Chlorobaculum tepidum TLS: one gene and its partner. Each later gene encodes a partner of the first gene's protein in a complex. Links are inferred from orthologs where the notes say so. Each region holds a gene or a part of one and is shown in the gene's direction. Other genes may lie near its edges.

What was found.
Region 2: the proteins of accC (region 1) and accD are in contact, whole or in part, in a solved structure (PDB 8UXZ), measured with the Escherichia coli proteins. The link is inferred for Chlorobaculum tepidum TLS from one-to-one orthologs.

What each region holds. Positions count from the first base shown.
Region 1 is NC_002932.3:164,050-180,209, reverse strand. What follows is about bases 13,191-16,160. They hold accC (acetyl-CoA carboxylase biotin carboxylase subunit), read left to right. Parts: upstream 13,191-13,988; coding sequence 13,989-15,332; downstream 15,333-16,160. Other genes in these bases: rpoC (DNA-directed RNA polymerase subunit beta'), read right to left, coding at 15,892-16,160; accB (acetyl-CoA carboxylase biotin carboxyl carrier protein), read left to right, coding at 13,496-13,969; efp (elongation factor P), read left to right, coding at 13,191-13,436. In the rest of the region: AYT24_RS00865 (UbiA family prenyltransferase), read left to right, coding at 1-1,318; AYT24_RS00860 (GtrA family protein), read left to right, coding at 1,335-1,739; AYT24_RS00855 (FAD-binding oxidoreductase), read left to right, coding at 1,736-3,043; AYT24_RS00850 (SDR family oxidoreductase), read left to right, coding at 3,043-3,783; AYT24_RS00845 (4Fe-4S dicluster domain-containing protein), read right to left, coding at 3,870-4,157; AYT24_RS00840 (4Fe-4S dicluster domain-containing protein), read right to left, coding at 4,190-4,684; alaS (alanine--tRNA ligase), read right to left, coding at 4,710-7,367; AYT24_RS00830 (hypothetical protein), read left to right, coding at 7,688-7,951; AYT24_RS00825 (2-oxoacid:acceptor oxidoreductase subunit alpha), read left to right, coding at 8,163-10,046; AYT24_RS00820 (2-oxoacid:ferredoxin oxidoreductase subunit beta), read left to right, coding at 10,050-11,078; AYT24_RS00815 (acetyl-CoA carboxylase carboxyltransferase subunit alpha), read right to left, coding at 11,258-12,262; AYT24_RS00810 (HU family DNA-binding protein), read right to left, coding at 12,358-12,633; more of efp, read left to right, coding at 12,870-13,190. UniProt on the Escherichia coli protein: This protein is a component of the acetyl coenzyme A carboxylase complex; first, biotin carboxylase catalyzes the carboxylation of the carrier protein and then the transcarboxylase transfers the carboxyl group to form malonyl-CoA.
Region 2 is NC_002932.3:1,463,649-1,466,604, reverse strand. It holds accD (acetyl-CoA carboxylase, carboxyltransferase subunit beta), read left to right. Parts: upstream 1-1,038; coding sequence 1,039-1,875; downstream 1,876-2,956. Other genes in the region: clpP (ATP-dependent Clp endopeptidase proteolytic subunit ClpP), read left to right, coding at 2,817-2,956; thyX (FAD-dependent thymidylate synthase), read right to left, coding at 1,949-2,608; AYT24_RS07035 (BamA/TamA family outer membrane protein), read right to left, coding at 1-764.

The sequences.
Region 1 (16,160 bases):
TCCGTTCTGGCTGCTGGAGGGAAAAGCGATCCTGAAAGCCCGGCTTGCGGACAGGGTTGACCTGTCGGTTGAGGTACTGCCCTATAACACAGAGGTTATCGATTTCATCAAACAGGCAAAGCGGGAGCAGCGCCAGATCGTCCTTGCCACCGGCACACATAAGATGTTTGCCGAGAAGATCGCCGAACATTTGGGATTGTTCGATCTTGTCATCGCCACTGAAAACGGCATCAATCTGTCAGCGCGATCCAAAAGAGACTGCCTGATCGATCAGTTCGGTGAAAAGGGATTCGACTACATCGGCAATTCCCATGATGATGTGGTCGTCTGGAATGCGGCCGATAAGACCTACCTTGCCGATCCCGAGCCCGGAGTCAAAAAGAAGATGGACCTGCAAGGAGGCGTTGCCCGCGTTTTCCAAACGAGGCAAAGCTCGCTGCGAACCTTTTTCCGGGCCTTGCGTCCGCACCAGTGGCTAAAAAATCTGCTGCTCTTCATTCCGCTCATCGCTTCGCATCAGCTCACCAATATCACCCTGATCGCCGATGCGCTGCTGGCGTTCGTCCTTTTTTCGATGACCGCATCGAGCGGCTACCTGATCAACGACCTGCTCGATCTGGAAAGCGACCGATACCATCCCAGAAAACGCAACCGGCCGCTCGCTTCGGGCGAACTGCCAATTCTGATTGGACTGATTTCAGCTCCGCTGCTTTTCCTGGCTTCATTATCCGCATCGCTGATACTGTTATCCGCGACATTCACGATTTCGCTCGTCACCTATTACCTGCTGAGCGTTGTCTATTCCCAGTACCTGAAAAAAATCCCTCTGGTTGACACCATCATGCTCGCCGGTCTTTATACCGTGCGGATTCTTGCTGGTGCATTTGCCTGCTCTATTATACCGACATTCTGGATACTCGCATTCTCCGTCTTCTTTTTCCTCAGCCTTGCCATGCTCAAACGCTATGCTGAATTACTGGATCTGCAGACAAAAGGCGATACGGCAAAAACCAGCGGCCGCGGCTACTACCCCAGCGACATTCAAATCATCGCCAGTCTCGGTACGGCCTCGGGATACCTGTCAATACTGGTGCTTGCGCTGTACATCCAGGATGCCAGAACCATTGCGATGTACAAAACTCATGAGCTGATCTGGCTTGCCTGCCCTATCCTGCTTTTCTGGATCAGCCGCATGTGGATGCTCACTCACCGTGGCCAGATGCACGATGATCCTGTCCTGTTTGCCATCAAAGATCGCACAAGCCTGATAACCGCCACCCTTTTTGCGTGTATATTTTTCCTGGCCATTCTTGTTTAAGATATTTTGATGCGCAATGAAAATTTCTACGTTGTACACTCTCTTTGCCATATTGGCGACCGCCGCAAATATAGAAGTTCAGGATATATCTATCAGATACTATTCCGGCCAGTATGCCATAGCCATTTCAGTTGGCTTAGGCACTCTTGCCGGTCTGTTGCTCAAATACATGCTTGACAAGCGCTATATCTTTCGGTTTAAAGCTGAAAACCCGATTCATGACACCCGGACATTCCTACTTTATAGCATGATGGGAGCGGTCACCACACTGATTTTCTGGGGCTTTGAGTTCGGATTCAACCATCTTTACCACACAAAAGAGTCAAGATATCTTGGTGCCGTTATCGGCCTTGCGATCGGATACGCATCAAAATACCAGCTCGACAAGCGATTTGTTTTTAAACAGGAGGGCGCTTCATGAACACGTCCGGATGGGGAAAATACCCTGAAATTGAGGCACAAGTACTGACCCCTTCTTCCGAAAAAGCACTGCAAGACCTCATCGGAACCGGAAGTTATGATGGCGTTACGCCGCGAGGACTTGGGCGGAGTTATGGTGACAGCTCACTCGGCAAGCTGATGGTAAAAACGCTCCGTTTGAACCATATGCTCTCTTTTGAGCTGCAATCGGGTCTGCTTCATTGTCAGTCAGGCGTCAGCCTCGCCGAAATTCTGGAAGTTTTCGTGCCGCGTGGCTGGTTTTTACCGGTAACACCCGGCACAAAACTGGTGACTGTTGGCGGGGCCATCGCCAGTGACATCCACGGAAAAAATCACCACATCGACGGCTGCTTCTGTGATCACGTCGATTTTCTTGATCTCCTGACCGGCTCAGGGGAGATCATCCGCTGCTCTCCTCATGAGCAGGCGCAACTCTTCCATGCGACCTGTGGCGGCATGGGACTTACCGGAATCATCCTTTCAGCAGCGATTCGCCTCACACCAATAAAAAGCGCTTACATCGACCAGGTCACCTTCAAATCAGCCAACCTCGGAGAAAGTTTTGAACTCTTTGAAAAACAGGCTGAACAGCCCTATTCCGTAGCCTGGATCGATTGTATCTCCAGCGGTGACAAGCTTGGCCGGTCACTGCTCATGACCGGCAAGCACGCACAGCATGGAGCACTTGCCGCCCATCATAATCCAGGGCTTTCGGTACCTCTTGACCTGCCGTCGTTCATCCTGAATCCATACTCCATAAAAGCATTCAATACACTGTACTATCACAAAGCAAGGCAACGGGAAACGCATGCAACGGTTCATTACGATCCGTTTTTTTATCCGCTTGACGGCATTGGTCACTGGAACCGGATGTATGGCAAAAACGGCTTTACCCAGTATCAGTTCGTCATTCCGAAAGAGGCCGGCCTACAGGCCATGGACTTGATTCTTCGTACCATTGTGAACTCGAAAAAAGGCTCATTTCTTGCCGTGCTCAAAGCATTCGGCAAAGAGAACCGGAACCTGCTGAGCTTTCCAATGGAAGGTTATACCCTGGCTCTCGATTTTAAAATCGAGCCGGATCTGTTTCCGCTTCTGGACCGGCTTGATGCCATGGTACTCGATCATGGGGGCAGGCTCTATCTGACAAAAGACGCAAGGATGAACGCTGAAACCTTCAGAAAATGCTACCCAAAATGGGAACAGTTTCAGAATATCAGGCAGCAATATGGTGCCCGACATACATTCCTCTCAATGCAATCACAACGCCTGGGACTTGACTAATGCAGAATATCCTTATCATCGGCGCAACATCAGCTATCGCCGAAGCAACGGCTCAACAATTTGCTGCAAAAGGCCATCGGTTTTATCTGCTCGCCCGCAATGAAGAGCGCCTGAAGACCATCGCTTCAGATCTGCTTGTCAGAGGAGCATCTGCTGTTGAAACCGCCCTATTTGATGCGAACGACACAGTGAACCACCGGACTGTACTTGAAAAAGCAAAAGCGACAATAGGCTCTTTCGACATAGTTCTTATTGCCCACGGCACTCTTGGCAATCAAAAAGAGTGTGAAACCAACCCTGAGCTGGCGCTGAAAGAACTGCAGACCAATGCCCTGAGCACGATATCGTTACTTACCCATACAGCGAACACCATGGAACAACAGCATCATGGTACAATCGCCGTGATCAGTTCCGTTGCGGGTGATCGGGGACGGCCATCCAACTATGTCTATGGAACAGCAAAGGCCGCCGTTACGACCTTCTGCGAGGGACTTCGTGCCCGCCTTCACAAAAGCGGCGTTCACGTGCTGACCATCAAGCCCGGCATGGTCGAAACACCTATGACAGAAGGCATTTCCGCACCGGACATGCTTTTAGCGAAGCCAGAGCAGATCGCCAGCGATATTGTCAATGCAATTGAAAAGAAAAAGGACGTGCTTTATACCCCGTGGTTCTGGAAATATATCATGATGGCCATCATTCATATCCCGAATACCATATTCAAAAAGTCTTCGTTATAATCCTCAAGACCATATTCCAGAACATATCAGAACATTGCTGGGAATCTGGTTGCAACTCCTGTAAAGCCAGTGTCTTGCCGCTGAGATTACTCAATATACTCCACGAAGCGCTCGAAGTCGAGCGGATCGGGCAGGGTGATCGCGCCGGAGGGGCAGACGGGCACGCAGCGGGTGCAAAGAACGAGGCAGTTCATGGGATGGGCAACCTGCATTTTCGGACGTTTCACCACTGCGGCGTCCGGTTCAGGAGCACCGGGCGCGAACACTCCGGGACGGCAGAACTCAGCGCAGGCTTCGCAACCATTGCAAATGTCCGCATCGATAGCCGGATACCACGCAATCTCCTCCCTCGGCGCAAGCAATCGTTTCCTCATACCCCTCCCGATTATCAATTATCAACTTTCAACTAATCCAGATACTCCACATACTTCTCAAAATCCTCTTTCTTTGGCAGGACAATCGCGCCGGAGGTGCAGATGGGAACGCAGCGGTCGCAGAGAACGAGGCAGTTCATGGGGTGGGCAACGATGAGTTTCGGGCGGTGAATGCCGGTCGGGTCGGGTTCTCCAAGCTCGAAGACACCGGGTTTGCAAAGCACCTTGCAGTCGCCGCAGCCGTTGCAAAGCTCCGGCTTGATGACCGGAAACCACGGAATCTCCTCGCGCGGCACGAGCAGGCGCTTTTTGCGCTTCGCCGATGCCTTGCTCGCCGTCGGTGACTTTCCGGCAAGCGTCGCGTCCACCGCTTTTTTCCAGGAGTTGTCCGGATCGACGCACGACTCCTCGGTTTTATTCATCGAGCGCGACTTGAGCGCACGCCGCAAATTGCGGACGGGCACCAGGCCGCAACCATCGCACGAGGGTTTTTCACATCGTCCGAAAAAACAGTCAAAAATCAGCATCACTCATTCATGTTCAAACCGTTCATCACTGTAACGCAGACTTCACCGACGCGACGAAAACCTCGATGGCTTTGTCGATTCCGGCAGGCTCCTTGCCGCCCGCCGTCGCCAGTTCAAGCTTTCCGCCGCCGCCGCCCTTGACCGAGGCCGCTGCCTCTTTGACCAGCTTGCCCGCGTCGAGTTTCAGCGACTTGACCGCCTCGTCCGAAGCAAAGGCGACCAGCGATACCTTGCCGTCGGCCACGCCGCACAGCAGTCCGACCGCGCACGGCACCCGCTCGCGAAGCGCCACTGCCGCCTGGCGGAGTTCATCACCACTGACGCCGTCGAGCCGTTCTGTCATAATGCGGCATCCGTTGACCTCTTCGCCACCGGCCAGCGATGCGGCCAAGCGATCGAGCAGTCCGGCGAGACGGCTCTCCTGAAGCTGCTTGTCGAGCGCTTTTTTCTCTTCGAGCAGCTCTTTGATTTTCGGCCCAGCCTCTTCGTCTGCCTTGAGCTTCAACAGATTTTTGATCTCCTGAAGATCGCGGTACTCCTGCCAGAGCAGCGCTTCGGCAGCCGCGCCCGTGACCGCCTCGATGCGGCGGATGCCGGCGGCGACCGATGATTCGCTGACGATCTTGACCATGCCGATCTGGCCGATGTTGCCGACGTGGGTGCCGCCGCACAGCTCGATTGAGATACCGGGCACCTCAACCACGCGCACGCGGTCGGCGTACTTGTCGCCGAAGAAGGCAAGCGCACCGAGAGCGAGCGCCTCTTCGTAGGGCACGTCGGCGTGCTTGGTGACGCTGGCCGCTTTGCGAATCTCGGCGTTAACCTCGTGCTCGACCTGCTCCAGCTCCTCGGCGCTCACCTTCGAGAAGTGGCTGAAGTCGAAGCGCAGCCGCTCCGGCGTAACCAGCGAGCCCTTCTGCTGCACGTGCTCACCAAGCACCTTGCGCAGCGCAGCGTGCAGCAGGTGCGTGGCCGTGTGGTTGCGCTCGGTGGCGACGCGGCGATCGCGGTCAACGGCGGCCTTGACGGAAACCACGCCGTCAAAGCTGACGTCGGCTGGCGTAACGGCGCAGTCGCGCACCTTGTCATGCGCCGAGGTGACGACGTGGACAATCTGCTCGCCATCCTTGCGCGTATCGGTCACGTCGAGGCGGTATCCGGCGGTTTCGAGCGTACCGTGGTCGCCAACCTGACCGCCGCTTTCGGCGTAGAAGGGCGTCTGATCGAGCACCATGAGAAGCTTGTCGCCGCTGACCCGGGCGGCGACAAGCGTCGCTTCCGTTTCGAGCATGTCGTAGCCGACAAAAGTGGTCGGCGCTTCCGGCGCGAACCACTGCCACTCGCCGCCGTCGTCCTGCATTTGCATCTTGCCCTTACGATCCATGCGAGCGCGGGTCTTTTGCTCCATCATGCAGTGCTCGAAGCCCGCTTCGTCAATGCCGAGGCCAACTTCGGCGGCCATCAGGCGCGTCAGGTCAAGCGGGAAGCCGAAGGTGTCGTACAGCTTGAAAGCGTCCGCGCCTGAGATGGTGGTGCTTCCGGCCGTTTTCATGTCTGCGACCACCTCGTTGAAAATTTCGGTGCCGCGTCCGAGGGTGACGAGGAAGCTCTCTTCTTCGGCGCGGATGATCTTTTCGACCGTCGCCTGCTGCTTCTCCAGCTCCGGAAAGACGTCGCCCATCGTGCGCACCAGCACCTCGACCATTTTATAGATGATCGGCTCGTGGCAGCCGAGCGTGCCCGCGTAGCGCACGGCGCGGCGCAGGATGCGGCGCAGCACGTAGCCGCGCCCCTCGTTGCCCGGCATCGCGCCGTCGGAGAGCGCGAAGGTGAGCGTGCGGCAGTGGTCGGCGATGACACGCATGGCGATATCCGACGGGCTGTCGAGCGAGGCGGTGTAAACCGTACCGGTCAGCTCGGTGATACGGTCGAAAAGCGGCGCGAAGACGTCGCTGTCGTAGTTCGAGGATTTGCCCTGAAGCACAGCGGCCACGCGCTCGAAGCCCATGCCGGTATCGACATGCTTCTGCGGTAGCGGCACAAGAGTGCCGTCGGCCTGACGGTCGTACTGGATGAAGACCAGGTTCCAGAGCTCGATCACCCGGTGGTCGCCAACGTTGACGAGCGGGCCGCCCGAACCGTCGGGAGTGAGATCGATGTGGATTTCCGAGCAGGGGCCGCACGGTCCGGTTTCGCCCATCTCCCAGAAGTTGTCTTTGTCGCCGAACTTCAGGATGTGCGAGTGCTCGATGTCCGTTTCGCTCTGCCAGAGCTTAAAACTCTCCTCGTCGTCGTGATAAACCGTGGCATAGAGGCGCTCTTTGGGAAGCTTCCAGACCTCGGTCATCAGCTCCCACGCCCAGCCGATCGCCTCCTTTTTGTAATAGTCACCGAACGACCAGTTACCGAGCATCTCGAAAAAAGTGTGATGATAGGTGTCGCGACCGACATCTTCGAGATCATTGTGCTTGCCCGAAGCGCGGATGCACTTCTGCGTGTCGGCAGCGCGAGTGTACTCCCGCGTGCCCTTGCCGAGAAACACGTCCTTGAACTGGTTCATACCGGCATTGGTGAACAGCAGCGTCGGGTCTTCCGCCGGAATGACCGGCGCAGAACGCACGATGCGGTGCTCCTTGCCTGCAAAAAAATCGAGGAACGACTGCCGTATCTCTCTTGAATTCATAAGTATCTGTAGCTTATCTGTAGCTTGCGGGCATCGGGAAACACATGAACGGCAATCCTGCGACACCCTTGTGGGTTGAGCTGCGATGCGCGGCAAAGAGCCAACCGCAGCAGTTTTCGGCTCGAAATTTACGGTTTTTCAGGCTCGATGCCAACGGATTTTGTGAGGAGCAATTTTAGCAGGGAACCCAGCCATTTCACGGCTTGATAATGATGTTAAAAAAAAAGACACTATATTATTTGGTTAGCTATTCGTAATCCTGCAAAAAATCCTGCGAAAAAAAAATCTTTTGCTGTCAACGGCAAACGGGAAGTCATGTTATGAGCTGGGGAATCGAAAATTCGAAAAAGAGGAAAGACATCCTCGACCTGATGGATATTGGCGTCAGAAAAACCATGGCCAATCCAAATTATGTCAACGAGGTACCCAAAAGCACCAACGGTTGCTGGATGGACCAGATTTACGGCCTGATGCGCTGCGACATCTGCGATCTGAGCAGCCAGTGTCCGGTCAGGGAGGAAGAGGAGTGGCAGGCATGGCTGAAAGAACACAACATAGTGATCGAGAAGAAAAAAGCAGAATAACCCACGCATACTCTTGCATCGACAGCCGTCGTGCCGTATATTTTTGTTAAGGCGAAAAATTGCCTAGGGTTAAGTATTGTCTGCCCGAACCCGCCGTTAAGAGAATTTCTCCATACAACCACGACATCATCTCTTTGCTGTGACCAGGTCATATGCGGGAGTTTTTTTGCCGTCCAAAACTTTTTTCTGAAAAAAGGAAGAGGGGATACCCATGAGTGACACCGTAATCTTAAACAACAATGACATGGTAATATCAAAAACCAACGTGTCAGTGCTTTTTGCCGGTGACTCCGGTGACGGCATGCAGCTTACCGGCACCCAGTTCGCCAACACGGTGGCCGTTTACGGCTCGGATTTGAACACCTTTCCGAACTTTCCTTCGGAAATCAGACCTCCTGCCGGTACTGTGGCAGGCGTATCGGGCTTTCAGTTGCAGTTTGGCACAACCGGCGTCTATACTCCGGGCGCGAAGTTCGATGTCATGATCGCCATGAACGCTGCCGCGCTGAAGGCAAACCTGAAGAACCTGCACCATGGTGGCATCATCATTGCTGATACCGACGGGTTCGACGCAAAGAACCTGAACCTTGCTGGTTACGGTGAAACCAACAATCCGCTCGAAGACGGCACGCTGACTGATTATACCGTATTCAAAATTCCGGTAATCAGCCTCACCCGCCAGGCGCTTGCCGATACAGGCCTGAGCACCAAGATCATCGACCGCTGCAAAAACATGTTCGTGCTCGGCGTGCTCTACTGGCTCTACAGCCTGCCACTCGAAACCACGATCGAGGCATTGCAGTCAAAATTCAAGAATAAACAGGACATTGCCGAGGCCAACATCAAAGCCGTCAAGGCAGGCTACAACTTCGGCGATGAAACCGAAATGTTCTCACAGCATGGTCGTTTTTGTGTCCCTCCGGCCCAGAAAAAAAAGGGTGTTTATCGCCGCGTGACTGGCAACGAAGCTTCGGCTATCGGTCTTGCCGCTGCCGCCCAAAAGGCTGGACTGGAACTCTTTCTCGGCTCCTATCCGATCACCCCGGCTTCCGAAATTCTCCAGACCCTTGCCGGCTTGAAAAAGTGGGGCGTCAAAACGTTCCAGGCTGAAGACGAAATAGCCGGTATCCTGACCAGCATCGGCGCGGCCTATGGAGGTGCGCTTGCCGCCACCAACACCTCCGGCCCCGGTCTGGCGCTCAAAACCGAAGGGATGGGTTTGGCGGTTATCCTCGAACTTCCGCTGGTGATCATCAATGTGATGCGCGGCGGCCCGTCCACCGGTCTGCCGACCAAGCCGGAGCAGTCCGATCTGCTCATGGCTATGTACGGACGTCACGGCGAAGCGCCGATGCCGGTCATCGCGGCCATGTCGCCGGTTGACTGCTTCTACGCCGCCTACGAAGCCGCGAAGATCGCCGTCGAGTACATGACTCCTGTCCTTTGCCTCACCGACGGCTACCTCGCACTCAGCTCTGAGCCGATGCTGGTGCCATCGCCGGACGAGCTGGCCTCGATCACTCCCATGTTCTCGCCAGAGCGCAAAGCCGACGATCCGCCGTATCTGCCGTACAAGCGCGACGAGCGCTGCGTCAGGCCGTGGGGCATCCCCGGCACACCTGGTCTCGAACACCGCATCGGCGGTCTCGAAAAGCAGAATGAAACCGGCCACGTTTCGCACGATCCGGAAAACCATGCACTCATGACCAGATTGCGTGCTGAAAAGGTTGCAAAGGTCGCCGATATTATTCCTGATCTCACCATCGACAACGGCCCGGAAAAAGGCGATCTGCTCGTCCTCGGCTGGGGTTCGACCTATGGCGCCATCAAGAAAGCCGTCGAGCAGGCTCGCGAAGGCGGACTTGACGTTGCCCACGCGCACCTCCGCTATATCAACCCGTTCCCGAAAAATCTCGGCGCGATGCTCGGAAACTTCAAAAAAGTGCTGATTCCCGAAAACAACTGCGGGCAGCTGCTCAGCCTCATCAGGGACAAGTTCCTCATCGAACCGGTCGGCTTCAGCAAGGTTCAGGGCCTGCCGTTCAACGAGATGGAAATCGAAGAAAAAATCACCGATATCTTAAAGGAGCTCTGAATCATGACCGATACACATACCTGCCTTACCGCCAAGGATTTCACGTCGAACCAGGAACCGAAATGGTGCCCCGGCTGTGGTGACTTCATGGTTCTCCAGCAACTCAAGAACGCGATGGCTGAACTGTGCCTGAAAACCGAAGAGGTTGTCGTGGTATCGGGCATTGGCTGCTCGTCAAGGCTGCCATACTATATCAACACCTACGGCGTGCACGGCATCCACGGGCGCGCCATGGCGATGGCTTCCGGTCTGAAGGTTGCCCGCCCTGACCTCAGCGTCTGGGTCGGCACCGGCGATGGCGACGCCCTCTCCATCGGCGGCAACCATTACATCCACACGGTCAGACGGAACCTCGACATCAACGTCGTGCTGTTCAACAACGAGATTTACGGCCTGACCAAGGGACAGTACTCGCCGACCTCGAAAGTGGGTTTGAGAACCGTCACCTCTCCGACCGGCGTGGTGGATTATCCGATCAACACCATCGCCCTCACCCTTGGCGCAGGAGGCACCTTCGTGGCCCGCGTCATGGATCGCGACGGCAAGCTGATGAAGGAGATTTTCAAGCGCGCCCACAACCACAAAGGCACCTCGATCGTCGAGATTTACCAGAACTGCCCGATTTTCAACGACGGCGCGTTTAGAGCCTTCAGCGACAAGGAGCGGAAGGACGACACGACGCTTTACCTCGAACAGGGCCAGCCGCTGGTGTTCGGTGCGAACGGCTCGAAGGGCATCTACCTCGACGGTTTCAAACCAACGGTGATTGACCTCGAAAAATCGGGCGTTTCAAAAGATGACCTCTGGATTCACGACGAAAACGACCTCATCAAGGCAAACATCCTGTCGCGCTTCTTCGACGATCCGAACAGCACCGAGGAGTTCCTCCCGAGGCCGTTCGGTATCTTCTATGTGGAGGATCGCTTCACCTACGAACAGGCTCTGAGCGCCCAGATCGACAAGGCGCAGGAAAAAGGCGAAGGCACCCTCGAAGAACTGCTTGCTGGCAACAGCACCTGGACGATCAACTGATCACGATCCGACATACGCACAAAAACCCCCGGTTCATCGCCGGGGGTTTTTATTGGCCCAAAACTTCGATGGACGATGTGGACTTGGTAAATGGCGTGAACAGAACAAGAAAACGATGACGTAAAAAAAACAGTCCCGACAAGTCGAGACTGCTTTTCGGGTTTCGCTTTGAAAAACGGTCAGCTCTCTTCCCACACGCCCATTCCTGAGAACTTCGCGATTCGTTCGTCCACCAGTGTACGAGCATCTTTTGTGAGCAAGCCCTGCAACTCCTCGATCAAAATCGACTTGAGCGTTGAGGCCATCTGTTCGGGGTTGTGATGCGCGCCACCGAGAGGTTCGGTCACGATCCGGTCGATGATGCCCTGAGCGAGCAGATCGTCCGCCGTGAGCTTGAGCGCTTCTGCGGCCTGCTCCTTGAAGTTCCAGCTCCGCCAGAGAATTGATGAACAGCTTTCCGGCGAGATGACCGAGTACCAGGCGTTTTCAGCCATGAGAATACGGTCGCCGACGCCGATGCCGATAGCTCCCCCGCTGGCCCCTTCGCCGATGATAACGCAGATGACCGGCACTTTCAGAGCAGCCATTTCATAAAGGTTGCGAGCAATGGCCTCGGCCTGTCCGCGCTCCTCGGCCTCGATGCCAGGAAACGCACCCGGAGTATCGATCAGCGTGATGACGGGTTTGCGGAACTTCTCCGCGAGCTTCATGAGACGCAGCGCCTTGCGGTAGCCCTCGGGCTGCGCCATGCCGAAGTTGCGGTAAAGGTTCGATTTGGTGTCACGCCCCTTCTGGTGGCCGATGACCATCACGCTTTGCGAGAAACCGGCTGATTCGTCCTCAAGCCGGGCAAAGCCGCCGATGATCGCTTTGTCATCGCCAAAGTTACGATCACCTGACAGCTCGACGAAATCCTTCATCATCATGTAGATGTAATCGAGCGTATAGGGGCGTTCCGGGTGCCGGGCCAGCTGCACCTTCTGCCAGCGGGTCAGATTCTTGTAGATCGTTTTGCGAAGCGATTCGACCTTTGCTTCAAGCGATTCGATCTCGCGCTTCAGGCCTGCGCGGCCTTCCGACATTGAATCGACCTCGCCGCTTTTCAAGTAAACCCTCATTTCATTGAGCTTCTCTTCAAGCTCATAAAGGGGTTTTTCAAAATCGAGAACTACTTTCGCCGCCATAGTATGCTTGCTCCTTAAAAAAAAGTCCATCACTGCTCATGCCAATGATGGACCTTGAAAACTCGTTCGATGAGCTTGTAAGCTCCGGTAATGGCTCAGCCACCGACCTCTTCTTTCAGCGCTTTGCCAGGCTTGAACTTGACAACCTTCTTGGCGGCAATGGTAATGGTCTTGCCTGTCTGGGGATTGCGGCCCTGGCGCTCTGCCCGGTCGCCGGTGGTAAAAGTACCAAAGCCCACCAGGGTCACATCATCACCGCTTTTCAGGGTCGAGGTCACCACATTGATGAATGCATTGACCGCTCTTTCAGCATCAGCCTTGGTCAAACCGGTCTGCTCTGCAATCTTTTCTGCTAACTCGGCTTTCGACATAATAAGTAGTTTACCGTTTAAATGTTTGAGGAAAATCAGGTTGCCTATTTCCAATTACTACAATAATTCAATTTAAAGACTGCCCAACAAACATCCAATTTGTTTTTCTCCCTTGTGCCAAGCGGGTTTTGGCTTGTCATTGTTATTCAGTTCTGGCTGTGTTATATTATGTGTCTTTAACTTTTCAACATCGATATTCAGACTCAGTACTGTATCACCTATCTGCAAGTCAAGTCATGGTTTCAATCAGCAATGTCTCAAGAGGTGCCATCATCCGCTGGAATGGGGCGCCACACAGCATCGAAAGCCTTGTCCACCGTACCCCCGGCAACCTTCGCGCCTTCTACCAGGCCAGCATGAAAAACCTCAAGACTGGCCGCAACGTCGAATACCGCTTCAGCGCCACCGAACAGGTCGATGTCATCGTCACCGAGAGAAAGAAATACCAGTACCTTTATCGTGATGGTGAAGACTATGTCATGATGGACACCGAGACCTTCGATCAGATCAATGTGCCAGAAGTGGCCATTGGGCCAGCCTCACGTTTCCTCAAGGATTCCGTGATGGTCGATATCGTTTTTGCCGATGACGGATCGATCCTCGAAGTTGAATTGCCAACCTTTGTCGAACTCGAAGTCACAGAAACCAGCCCGGCAAGCAAGGACGACCGCGCCACTAGCGGCACCAAACCGGCCATCGTCGAAACCGGCGCCGAGGTAAACGTGCCGATGTTCATCCAGACCGGCAGCATCATCCGCATCGACACCCGTAGCGGCGAGTACATGGAGCGGGTTAAAAAGTGACTGTTTTGACTGTTGTTATGTTATTACCGAATTGCGCGTAAAATCTTAAGACCACAATCATGAACCTCAAGGAAATTCAGCAGCTTATCGAGATCGTCAACGTATCTGCTCTTGATGAAGTGATCATCAAGGATGGCCAGTCCGAAATCACACTGAGACGAAACAACTCGAAGGCACAGGCTGTCTTACCAACCGCTCCCGTCGTCGCGCAACCCATCCCGGCCCCCCTGCCTGCAGTGCGTCAGGCCGTGCAGGAACAACCGGCCCCGGCTGCCGCAGAACCTGCCGTGAGTGATCTGATCGAAATCTATTCACCTATCGTGGGCACCTTCTACCGCTCACCATCTCCGGATTCTCTTCCGTTCGTCAACGAAGGCGACAAGGTCAAACCCGGTGATGTACTTTGCATTATCGAAGCCATGAAGCTGATGAACGAGATCGAGTCGGAGGTTTCAGGAACCATTGTCGAGATTCTCGTCGAAAACGGCCAGCCGGTCGAATACAATCAGGCTCTCTTCCGAGTCAAGCCATAACTTCAATACTCACTGCACCTTGTTTAAAAAAATACTCATAGCAAACCGTGGGGAGATCGCCTTGCGGGTCATGCATACCTGCCGCGAGATGGGCATTTGCACCGTGGCCGTCTATTCGACCGCCGATGCCGATTCCCTTCATGTCAGGTACGCAGACGAAGCGGTCTGCATCGGACCGCCGCTTTCGAGAGAAAGCTACCTGAATATTCCGCGCATCATCGCCGCTGCCGAGGTCACCAACGCTGACGCGATTCATCCTGGCTACGGCTTTCTGGCCGAAAACGCCGATTTTGCGGAAGTATGCAGCTCCTCGAACATCAAGTTCATTGGCCCTTCCGCGGAGATGATCAACAAGATGGGCGACAAAAACACCGCCAAATCGACCATGATTGCTGCAGGCGTGCCAGTCGTCCCGGGAAGTGAAGGTCTGGTCGAAGATGTGGCTCACGCCATTGAGACCGCCAAAAAGATCGGCTATCCCGTCATCATCAAACCGACAGCTGGGGGTGGCGGAAAAGGGATGCGGGTGGTACACGAAGAGAGCCAGCTCGAAAAAAACCTTAAGACCGCCCAGAGCGAGGCCGGCATGGCCTTCGGCAACAGCGGCGTCTATATCGAGAAGTTCCTTGAAAATCCCCGCCACATCGAAATTCAGATTCTGGCCGACCAGCACGGCAACGTGGTGCACCTCGGCGAACGCGACTGCACCGTGCAGCGCCGCCACCAGAAGCTGATCGAGGAGACTCCCTCACCGGTAGTCGATGAAGCCCTGCGCACGAAGATGGGCGAAGCGGCCGTGGCCGCCGCCAAGGCGATCAACTACGAAGGCGCCGGCACCATCGAGTTCCTGCTCGACAAGCACAAAAACTTCTACTTCATGGAGATGAACACCCGCATCCAAGTGGAGCATCCCATAACCGAGCAGCGCTACGACGTCGATATCGTCAGGGAACAGATCAGCATCGCCGCTGGAGGAAGCCTGGAAGGGAAAACCTTCATTCCGAGAGGCCACTCCATCGAGTGCCGCATCAATGCCGAAGACCCTGAGCACATGTTCAGGCCTTCGCCGGGAGAGATTCAGGTCTTTCATACGCCCGGAGGCCCCGGCGTCAGGATCGACTCGCACTGCTACGCAAGCTACGTCGTGCCATCGAACTACGACTCGATGATCGGCAAGCTCATCGTCACTGCCCACAACCGTGACGAAGCGATCGCCCGCATGTCGAGGGCTCTCGACGAGTTCATCATCATGGGCATCAAAACCACCATCCCTTTCCACAAGCAGGTGATGCACGATCCGGTGTTCAGAAGCGGAGAGTTCGACACGAGCTTCCTCGACAGCTTCAGGTTCGAGAAACCGTAACCCTGAACAAAGAGAACGCCGCTCCTCTCTTCATAGTGCACCCGACCATTTTCAAACCCTGTAATGTAATAACCATTTGTTTACTAAATGGCTGCAGGGTTTGATCATTATTTTTCCGGCAGAAAATTCCCGAAACAACCAGCCCTATACCTGCTGACTTTCCCAGAGGCTCAATTTGATCCACGCCCCACACCTCTGCGCCGTGGTGACGGATCATTTGAAGCCACGGTTTGATTGTATCGATCCTCCGCCCACCCCGACCGTCAACTCACGGCTGTTATTGACATTCGCCACTCTCTCTTGCTAGATAAGCTTGCCGGGATTTCCGGGACTTTTCACCTTTCGAGAAAACCGCGAAGCATTCTCAGGGCACTGGCCCGATGCGGCTTGAACCTGCGCTCAAGCGAATTCCGTTACAGGGAGCTTCGGGCGCGAATGGTTTCAAGAACGGGAGTTGTTGCATACAAGGCTCAACATTGCACAAAAAAAATACCGCCCTGTTTGAGTTACAGGGCGGCATTACTCTCAACAAGATGCCGTTATTTCTCTCGCCTTACGCTCAAATTTCCTCGTCCGATGCTGCCTCAACAGCTTCAGCCTCTTCAGCTTCGTTGTCGCGAAGCCGGATTGAGCGGTATTTGCGCAAACCCGTACCGGCCGGAATGAGCTTGCCGACAATGACATTCTCTTTCAGGCCGACGAGGTGATCAACCTTGCCAGCCACGGCTGCATCGGTCAGCACCTTGGTGGTCTCCTGGAAGGAGGCTGCAGAGATGACGCTTTCGGTCTGCAAGGCAGCGCTGGTAATACCCAGCAACACCGGATGCG
Region 2 (2,956 bases), 1.3 Mb from region 1 along the record:
ATATCGGCCTTTTCGAGCTGCTGCGGGTACTGGATCTGCGTCAGAATGGTCATCGCCTGGTCGGCGGCTTTCCACGGCACGTCGATGTCGCTGCTGTCGGTGTACATTCTGCCATGCGTGTCCACGGCCACCTTGTAGCCTGCATCGAAATGATCCAGCTCATCGACGGGGAGGTTGGCCACCAGCCCTCCGTCGGCCAGCTTCTGGCCGTTCCGTTTGATTGGCAGATTGAGGATCGGAATGGTGCTGCTGGCGCGCATCGCCTCAGAGAGCGGTCCCGAGGTGAGCGTCACCCGTTGGCCCGACAACAGGTCGGTAGAGACCGCCCGGAACCCGACAGGCAGGTCGGAAAACGAGTGAGCGGTGTGATAGGGGGCGTTCAGTATAAGCAGGTCGATGGTTCGGGTGAGCGTTTGAGACGCGCTCAACGATTTTGGCACGACCAGCTTGAATTTTTCGAACCGGATGGCGATGGAAGCCCGGTCCCGGATGCTTTTCTGCTCAAGATAGGTGTTGGTTCTGGGCGCTTCGTTATCGAGGGAAACCAGCTTCTGCCAAGGGAGAGAGTGGGCCAGCGATTCAAGTTCCGACGCGCTGTAGCCCGAGCTGTACAACCCGCCGATCAGCGCGCCCATGCTGGTTCCGGCGATGAAGTCGATGGGCACATTCTCCTCCTCCAGCGCCTTGAGCACGCCGATCTGGGCGATGCTGTTCGCTCCGCCTCCCGACAGGGCCAGCCCGACGGTTTTGCGCAGCGGACGCATGGCTGGAAGAATTTCGTAACGGTGATTTGGTGTCGCGAGCGTGTCGGGCCAGACGATGATCACGGCAGCCCGCGCTTCAGGCAGCGGCAGCATGGCGACAACGGCAATCAGGAGCAGGAGAGCCAGCTGTATAACCGTTCGTAAAAATGAGAGATGCAGAAGCTGCTGTCGTTTGCGGTTCACAAGGGACTCCGGGCACAGCCTGTTTTTTGGGAAATCGTGTCGAGTTTATATCTTGAATTTCAATGTAAAATCTTTAGAGATAATAATAAAAATGGTCTGGTTCAAACGGGCGATTCCTTCGATACGAACAAAGGACAAGCGAGATACTCCGGAAGGGCTGTGGTCGAAATGCGATTCGTGCGGCGCTGCGCTGCACAAGAAACAGCTTGAAGATCACCTCTATACCTGTCCGCATTGCGGTTTTCATTTCCGCATATCGCCAGACCTTTATTTTTCCTTTCTGTTCGATGACGGGAAGTGGGAGGAGTTCGACGCGCAGCTCAGGGCTGCCGATCCGCTCAAGTTCGTCGATACCAAGCCTTACCCTGAGCGCGTTCGCTCCACGATGCAGAAATCGGGCAAAAGCGAGGCATGCCGGAACGCTACCGGCAAGCTCGGTGGCTCCGACGCGGTTATTTCGGGCATGGATTTCGGCTTCATCGGCGGCTCAATGGGTTCAGTGGTCGGTGAGAAGATCGCCCGCGCCGCCGACAAGAGCGTGGAGCTGAACGCGCCGCTCATCGTGATTTCGCAGTCTGGCGGCGCGCGCATGATGGAGGGGGCCTTTAGTCTTATGCAGATGGCCAAGACCTCGGCGCGGCTGACGCGCCTCGGCGAGCGCGGTATTCCGTTCATCTCGCTCATGACCGATCCGACGATGGGCGGCATCAGCGCTTCTTTCGCCATGCTCGGAGACCTGAACATCAGCGAGCCGAAAGCGCTTATTGGCTTTGCCGGGCCGCGCGTCATCCGCGATACCATCAAACGCGATCTCCCCGAAGGCTTCCAGCGAGCCGAGTTTCTGCAGAAGCACGGTTTCGTTGACACTATCGTTCACCGCAAGGATTTGCGCGCGCAGCTCATCAAGCTGCTTGGGCATATGAAGTAAGGGGAAAACAGAGATACTTTCCAGGTCGAATTGGAGGGAAAAAGGGAAAAGAATTTCTTTTCCCTTTTTTCATTCAACATCCGTACTTCCACCCTAGCGCTTTGCTTGTCACCGGGAACTGCTCCACAAAAATTGCCTGCACAGCTTTGGCAATGTCGCGGTGCTCTTTCTGGGTAGCGGGGTCGGTGCGGACTTCGAGGTAGTGGATCCAGCTTCTGATCGAGCCTTTCATGTAGAGCCGGGTCTGGGTGGCGAGCGGGAGCAGGACGCGGGCGCACTCCTTGGCGATACCTTTCTCCAGCGCCTCTTCATAGCTCTCGAAGGCGAGCTGCGCGATTTTCTCCTGCGCCTCGTCAAACCACTTTACGGTCGCTTCGTCGAGATCATCCAGTGAGTTCTGCCTGTTTTTTACATCCTGACGCCTTGGCTTGTACTTTTCAGTTGTCTGCGCCTTGGCGTAGCGCTGTGAAAATTCCTGGAAACAGAAGCTGCGATGGCGCAGAATCTGCGGGGAGATGGCGCGGGAGGTGGTGATTTCCACCGTCATGTCAACCATCTCGAAGACGCTCCAGTGCTTGTTCTGGATGCAGTACGAGAGCAGCTTTTCATAATCCGGTGTTTCCTGGTGCGGGCTCGATACGCGAGCGCAGTAGGCCATGAGTCCTTCCGGCGTGAGCTGGCGGTTGTCGATTTCGATGAGCGGGTTGGTGACGGAGATGAGGCGTACCTGCATGGTTATCTGACGGTCTTGAATGGTGGTATGAAGCGTTCAATATACCAAAAGGCGGAGCGGCGATGGAGGCGCTATCATGATAATTTATGGAAAGCGGAACCGGATTTCTTGAAATCTTGTTCCGTCTCTGTATTTTAGGTGTTTATTGCACCACTCTGCGGAATTTGAGCGTATATTTCGCCGGGCAACAACAAAAAAGTTCAGGCACATGGCAAATATCAATTTCGGTTTCGACCATCACGCAAAAAAACTCTACTCCGGAGCGATTGAAAACAGCATCAACAGCCAGCTCGTGCCGATGGTCATCGAGACCTCGGGACGCGGCGAGCGTGCGTTCGATATCTTTTC